3 regions of the Allobosea sp. GW821-FHT10B12 genome follow, and region 3 is predicted to be linked to each of the others. Evidence: predicted binding sites of a transcription regulator. Region 3 holds the regulator's gene; each other region holds the start of a gene.
The links. The regulator LexA, encoded in region 3, represses DNA repair genes until DNA is damaged. The targets are predictions, from matches to a motif close to TGTTCNNNNTGTGTTCNG.

Region 1: the regulator LexA is predicted to act here: its motif matches at 902-919, upstream of recA (recombinase RecA).
Region 2: the regulator LexA is predicted to act here: its motif matches at 1,009-1,026, upstream of AC07O0_RS18275 (ImuA family protein).

The regions. Positions count from the first base shown of each region.
Region 1 is NZ_JBWKNL010000015.1:31,340-33,603, forward strand. Features, by position in the region: gene AC07O0_RS28945 (PadR family transcriptional regulator) at 1-75, opposite strand, end outside; gene AC07O0_RS28950 (hypothetical protein) at 305-835, opposite strand; gene recA (recombinase RecA) at 1,006-2,091, shown strand.
Region 2 is NZ_JBWKNL010000005.1:133,592-135,855, forward strand. Features, by position in the region: gene AC07O0_RS18270 (Y-family DNA polymerase) at 1-263, opposite strand, end outside; gene AC07O0_RS18275 (ImuA family protein) at 181-999, opposite strand; gene AC07O0_RS18280 (DUF808 domain-containing protein) at 1,174-2,175, shown strand.
Region 3 is NZ_JBWKNL010000002.1:406,017-408,280, forward strand. Features, by position in the region: gene AC07O0_RS07235 (ComEC/Rec2 family competence protein) at 1-944, shown strand, start outside; gene lexA (transcriptional repressor LexA) at 938-1,675, opposite strand; gene AC07O0_RS07245 (molybdopterin molybdotransferase MoeA) at 1,779-2,264, opposite strand, start outside.

The sequences.
Region 1 (2,264 bases), on a different contig from region 3:
GGCACGCATCGAGAGGATCGCGAGAACGATGCCCTCCAGCGTGCCCTTGAGCATTTCCGTCATCTGCTTGCCCATGGAGCGCCCTTCAAGCTACTCATTGTCACTGACTACCAGTACTTAGTAACAGTGAATAGCAGGCGATGCAAGCGGCATCGCGCGGCGGGAGTTGCCAGCCCCCTGCCACCCGACAGCTCAAACGATAGAGAAGCGCCGGGCCAGCAACGGCTCCAAAACGGCCCTGGCCCATCGAAGATCTCTAAGCGCGTTGCGTTTCGCGCCCCCGAAACAGCGGGGTCGACCGGAGTCAGGCTCCGCCCGAGCCCTGCCGCACACGGCGCCACCAGAGCCGTATGCCACGCAAACGCTCTCGCCCCGCCTGCCCGAGCGTGACCGCTCTCTGCCAGGCCGCACTCGCCTTGATCCGCCCGATCACAACCTGCCGGATCGCATCGATCCAGCCCATGATCCGTGCGAACCAGGGAATGGTGAGGAGTTGTGCGCGCCCGGCATGATAGACGCGCTCGACCAAGAGGAAGCCGGCGAGGTGGCCGATCGCCGTCGCGACGATGCCGGCGGTGAGCGCTCCGCGCGCCAGGAACAGCAGGCCGAGCAGCTTCAGCGGCTCGACGATGGCGAAGGGGATCGCAAGCACGACCAGCGCACCATAGGGCGGCAGCCGCCCAATCGCCGCTTCGAGCCGCGCCACCAGTCTGAGCGAGGAGAACCACGCGATCAGCGGCCGGTAGAGCGGCCGCAGCATTTCGTCGAGCAGGATGGCGAGCCCGACGACGAGATCGAGTGGGATGAGGAGGAGGTTGATCAGGGGTTTGCGCATCACGCCGCAGTCTCCGGCAGCAGGCTGCTTTCACGCTGTCCTAGCACAACCGGCGCGCGCCGGAACAAGAACAAAAAAAGAACTTGCGAGAGAGAACAAACCATGATCATAGTCATTTCCATGGCGCGGATTGAGATGTGGTCGCGCCCCTGCCATAAGGAGCGCACGTCGTGAATCAGGCAAATCTCAGGCTCGTGGAAGGCTCTTCGATGGACAAGGCCAAGGCGCTCGATGCGGCGCTCTCGCAGATCGAACGGGCTTTCGGCAAGGGCTCGATCATGCGCCTGGGCAAGAACCAGCAGGCGATCGAGATCGAGACGGTCTCGACCGGTTCGCTCGGCCTCGACATCGCGCTCGGCGTCGGCGGCTTGCCGAGGGGGCGTGTCATCGAGATCTATGGACCTGAATCCTCCGGCAAGACCACGCTCGCGCTCCATACCATTGCGGAATCGCAGAAGAAGGGCGGCGTCTGCGCCTTCGTCGACGCCGAGCACGCGCTCGATCCAGTCTATGCCCGCAAGCTCGGCGTCAATCTCGACGACCTCCTGATCTCGCAGCCCGACACCGGTGAGCAGGCGCTCGAGATCACCGACACGCTGGTCCGCTCCGGCGCCATCGACGTGCTGGTCATCGACTCCGTCGCCGCGCTGACGCCTCGTGCCGAGATCGAGGGCGAGATGGGCGACAACCAGCCTGGCCTGCAGGCGCGCCTGATGAGCCAGGCGCTGCGCAAGCTCACCGCCTCGATCTCGCGCTCGAACTGCATGGTGATCTTCATCAACCAGATCCGCATGAAGATCGGCGTGATGTACGGCAGCCCCGAGACCACCACCGGCGGCAATGCGCTGAAGTTCTATGCCTCGGTCCGCCTCGACATCCGCCGCGTCTCGACGCTGAAGGAACGCGACGAGGCGACCGGCAACCAGGTCCGCGTCAAGGTCGTCAAGAACAAGGTCGCCCCGCCCTTCAAGCAGGTCGAGTTCGACATCATGTTCGGCGAAGGCATCTCGAAAGCCGGCGAGCTGGTCGATCTCGGCGTCAAGGCCGGCATCGTCGAGAAGTCCGGCGCCTGGTTCTCCTTCGACAGCCAGCGCCTCGGCCAGGGCCGCGAGAACGCCAAGACCTTCCTCAAGGCCAATCCCGACGTCGCCGCGAAGATCGAGACGACCATCCGCCAGAATTCCGGCCTGGTCGCCGAGCGCATCCTGGAGAACGCCGACCCGACCGCCGAGGACCTCGACGAGGGCGAGGCCTGAGCCTTCAAACGCTGGCATTCAGCCACTAGATCGACGGGCGGCCTTCGGGTCGCCCGTTTCCGTTTTGCGGTCAGCAGCTTGCCGCGCCTGCGAACTATGCAGGCCCTTTCTGGACAGGCATAAGTGCGCTGACTAGAACCCTTTCAGCCCTGCCGGCGCTTGCTGGCCCATGC
Region 2 (2,264 bases), on a different contig from region 3:
AGCCATTCGATCAGGCGCTGGTCCGCGGCGGGATCGGCCTCGACCACCGTCAGTTCCGGGATACGGGCGCGGGCATCGGCCAGGGTCAGGCCACGGGTCAGGCCGAGCGCGACGGCGCGCTGGTCGCAATCGGCGAGGCGCAGCGCGCCGCGATCCTTCTCGACCAGGACGAGCGGGCGCTCATCCGGTCCGGCGCAAGCCCGCCGGCGCAGGCGCTCGCTCGCCAGATAGGGAAACCAGAGGGCGAGATAGCGGCGCTGCATCCCTTTTGCCTCCCTCGCTCCCGATCCTGTCCCGGAAACATCGTTCGTCACGGTTCCACTCCACACGCCACTCACGCTCACCAAGGCCGCCGCGGTGGCGCAGCAGCCGCAATCCGAAGGCGGGATCGCCCGGAGCCTCCGCCTCCCGCGCTCGCGACGGCAAAGCGCGCACCTGCCAGCGCGTACTCGCGGCGCTGGGCTGCGGCTCGGCCGCCACCCGCAGCAGCAGGGTCAGAACGCCGGAGGTCTCAGCCGCCAGCGCCAGGCGGCGGCTGGCCGTCAGGTCGAACTGGCGCGGCGCGCCCCAAGGCTCGATCAGCGTCGCCCCGAGCGCAGCACAACGGGCTGCTTCCGCCCCTGCCCGCAGCGCCCCCTCGCCGTCCCGGACCCTGACCAAGAGGATCTGCGCGGGATCGAGCCCGAGCTCGGCCAGGCCCGGCGGGTGCAGGCGCCCGGCCTCGGCATCGAGGAAATCCTGCCGGACCCAGAGCACGGGCCGCGAGCCGGCAGCGCGCAAAGCCAGCGCCGCGGCGAAGCCCGTCGCGGCAGGAAGGTCTGCCCCGGCCGAGGCATAGACCTCATGCAAAGCGGCGCGCGCGAGGCCACCACCCAGCGGCTCGTCCAGCAAGGGCGATCCGAAGGCGACCCGCTCCACCGGCGAAAGCTCGCGCGCCAGCCCCGCCAGAGCGAGGCTCTGCCGCAAGGTAGCCAGGGATCGGGTGGAAGCGTCTGCCATTGGGGTAAGTGTTCACTTTTTGTTCCAAGCATAAAGCGACTCCAAACCGCTCTGGAGTCAAGCCCGCATCCGCTCGCGCTTGCCTGCGGGCAGCTCGCTGCTGTCATATCAAGGCAAACCGGATCGCTTATCAGCTGCGCGCCGCCCAGCCCGCGGCCTCGCCTGGAGACCGCCATGAGTTCGGGACTGTTCGCCCTTCTCGACGACGTCGCAGCCCTGGCCAAGGTCGCCGCGGCCACGCTCGACGATGCCGCGGCGCAAGCGACCAAGGCCGGCGCCAAGGCAGCCGGCATCGTCATCGACGATGCGGCCGTGACGCCGCGCTATGCCGTAGGCTTCGCAGCGGAACGGGAATTGCCGATCATCTGGAAGATCGCGCTCGGCTCGCTCAAGAACAAGCTGCTCTTCCTGCTGCCAGCGGCGCTGGTGCTGACGCTCGTCGCGCCCTGGGCGATCACGCCGCTGCTGATGATCGGCGGCGCCTATCTCTGCTTCGAAGGCTTCGAGAAGGTCTACGAGCTCGTCGTGCCGCATGCCCATCATGACGAGGGCGCCGGCGAGGGTGGCACCGACATCCTCGACGCCAAGCAGCTCGAGGAGCAGAAGATCGCCGGCGCGATCAAGACCGACTTCATCCTCTCGGCCGAGATCATGGCGATCACGCTCTCGACCATCACCGCCTCGTCCTTCTGGATGCAGGCGCTGGTGCTGGCAGTGGTCGGCCTCGGCATGACCGTGCTGGTCTATGGCGTCGTCGCTTTGATCGTGAAGGCTGACGATGCCGGCGTCGCCCTGTCGCGCAGCGGCATCCTTCCGGTCCGGCTGCTGGGACGGGGCCTTGTTGCCGGCATGCCACCCTTCCTCAAGGTGCTGAGCGCGGTCGGCACGGCGGCGATGCTCTGGGTCGGCGGCGGCATCATCATCCACGGCCTCGCCGGCTACGGGCTCGCCGGGATCGAGCATGCCATCCACGATGTCGCCGTTGTGGTCGGGCGCGCCTGGCCGGCGCTCACGGGCGTGCTCGAATGGCTGACGACCGCAGCCGCTTCCGCGGTGTTAGGTCTCGTCGTCGGCGGGCTCTGCCTCGTCGGCATGCACTTCATCGTCGAGCCGGTGCTGAAGGCCCGGCGCGGCAGTGGCGCGAAGACTGCAGCCGCGGAGACGGAGCGGCACTAACACGCCCAAGCGCAGGCCCCATGCGTCTGTGACAGCCGCGATAGCCGCCGAAATCTGCTAGCGCGGTAATACAAGCCCGCCGCGCGGGC
Region 3 (2,264 bases):
GGCCGCTCTGGCTTTCGGCCGTCGGGATCCTGACCACCACCATGGTCGCGACCGCGGCGACGGCGCCCTATGGCGTCTATCATTTCCAAACCTTCAACCCGTTCGGCCTGCTCGGCAATGCATTGGCGCTGCCCTTCGTTTCGCTGATCGTGATGCCGGCCGCTGTCTTCGGCGTACTCGCCTATCCGTTCGGGCTGGACTGGCCGGCCTGGGCGCTGATGGGCTGGGCCTCCGGCCTCGTGCTCCAGCTTGCCCATTGGGTCGCCGGCATCGAACGCTCGACTGTCGTGCTGCCCGCCTTCGGCCCGCTCGCCCTGATCCTGTTCTCGCTGTCGCTGCTCTGGCTGACCTTGTGGACGACGGCGCTACGTTTCCTCGCTGCGGTGCCTCTGGTCGGCGGGCTGGCGCTGGCCTCGGCTCCGTCGCGACCGGACATCATGATCGAGCGCGACGGCTCGGGCGTATTGGTCCGTGGGCCGGACGGGAAGATGGTACTGGCCGGCAAGCCGAGCCGTTTCGTGCTGACGCAATGGCTCCATGCCGACGGCGATTCGCGCTCGCCCGACGATGCGGCGCTCCGCAACGGCGTCGCCTGCGATGCGCGCGGCTGCGTCATCCGCCTGCCGGATGGCCGCAGCGTCGCCTATACCCGCGACCGCATCGCTTTGGTCGAAGACTGCCTGCGCGCCGATCTGGTGGTGACATCGCTTTATTGGAGCGCGCCCTGCGCGGCGCGATTGATCGACCGCAGCGCACTGATCCGCGACGGTGCGACCGCCTATCATGCTGCCCGCGGCGGCTGGCGTGCGCTAACGGCCGACGAGGCGACCCGCCTGCGTCCCTGGACCCGTGCACGGCCAGAGACAAGGCCAGTGCCCGAACCTGCCCCTGCGCCGACCTCCGCGGCAGCGGAGCCGGCGCAGGATCCGGACGTGCTTCAGTAGCGCCGCATCAGATTGACGAGACGGCCCTGGATCTTGACCCGGTCTGGGCCGAGCACGCGCGTCTCATAGGCCGGGTTGGCGGCTTCGAGCGCGATCGAGGAGCCGCGCTTGCGCAGGCGCTTCAGCGTCGCCTCCTCGTCGTCGATCAGGGCGACGATGATGTCACCGGTATTGGCGGTGTCCTGCTTGCGGATCACGACGGTGTCGCCGTCGAGGATGCCGGCCTCGATCATCGAATCGCCGCGGACTTCGAGGGCGTAATGCTCGCCGCCGCCGAGCATGTCGGCTGGCATCGAGACGCTATGACTGCGATCCTGGATCGCCGAGATCGGCGTACCGGCGGCGATGCGGCCCATGACCGGGATCGAGACGGTCGAACGCCCGCTCTCCTCGGCGGCCGGCGGACGCGGCTTCGTCAGATTGACTGCCGGCGCCTGAGCAGGTGGCGTCTGGCCGAGCCCGCCCTGGACGACCGAAGGGCTGAAGCGGCCGCGTTGCGCCTGCGGCCCGCCGATCCCGTCAGGCATCTTGATGACTTCGAGGGCGCGCGCCCGGTTCGGAAGCCGGCGAATGAAGCCGCGCTCCTCCAGCGCCATGATCAACCGGTGGATGCCGGATTTGGAGCGCAGGTCGAGCGCATCCTTCATCTCGTCGAAGGATGGCGGCACGCCGGATTCGCGCAGGCGTTCATGGATGAAGCGAAGCAGTTCGAACTGTTTGCGTGTCAGCATGATCGCGCCGTCCGCCTCTCGGGCTAGAATCGAAACAAAGCACGAACACCATACTCGTTCGCCTTGTGTTCCGCAAGGCGCATCCTGCCGCAAGGTGAACAGATCAGCGCAGCCGGATGATGCGGCAGAGCTCGCCGGCCTTGGCCGGCTCGGCGAAGGCGGGGCGGATCACCAGCGCCTCGGCTCGCGACAGGTTCGCCAGCATCGAGGAATCCTGCTTGGCGAAGGGCCTGACGCGCCGCTCGCCGTCGGTGGTCTCGACGGTGGCGCGCAGATAATCCTGGCGCTCGTCATTGGCCGGCAAATCCACAGAGAGGATAGCAGGCTCGCTGCGGTCGCGCTCGGGATCGTCGATGCCGAGCAGAGCCTCGACCAGCGGCATCGCGAAGAGATGCCCACAGACGATCGAGGAGACCGGGTTACCGGGCAGGCCGAGCGCGACCATTTCGCCCAGCCGGCCCATCATCATCGGCTTGCCGGGGCGCATCGCGATCTTCCAGAAGCCGAGTTCCATGCCTTGCGCCTTCAGCGCGGCCTGGACGAGATCGTGCTCGCCGACCGAGGCGCCGCCGAGGGTGATCAGGACGTC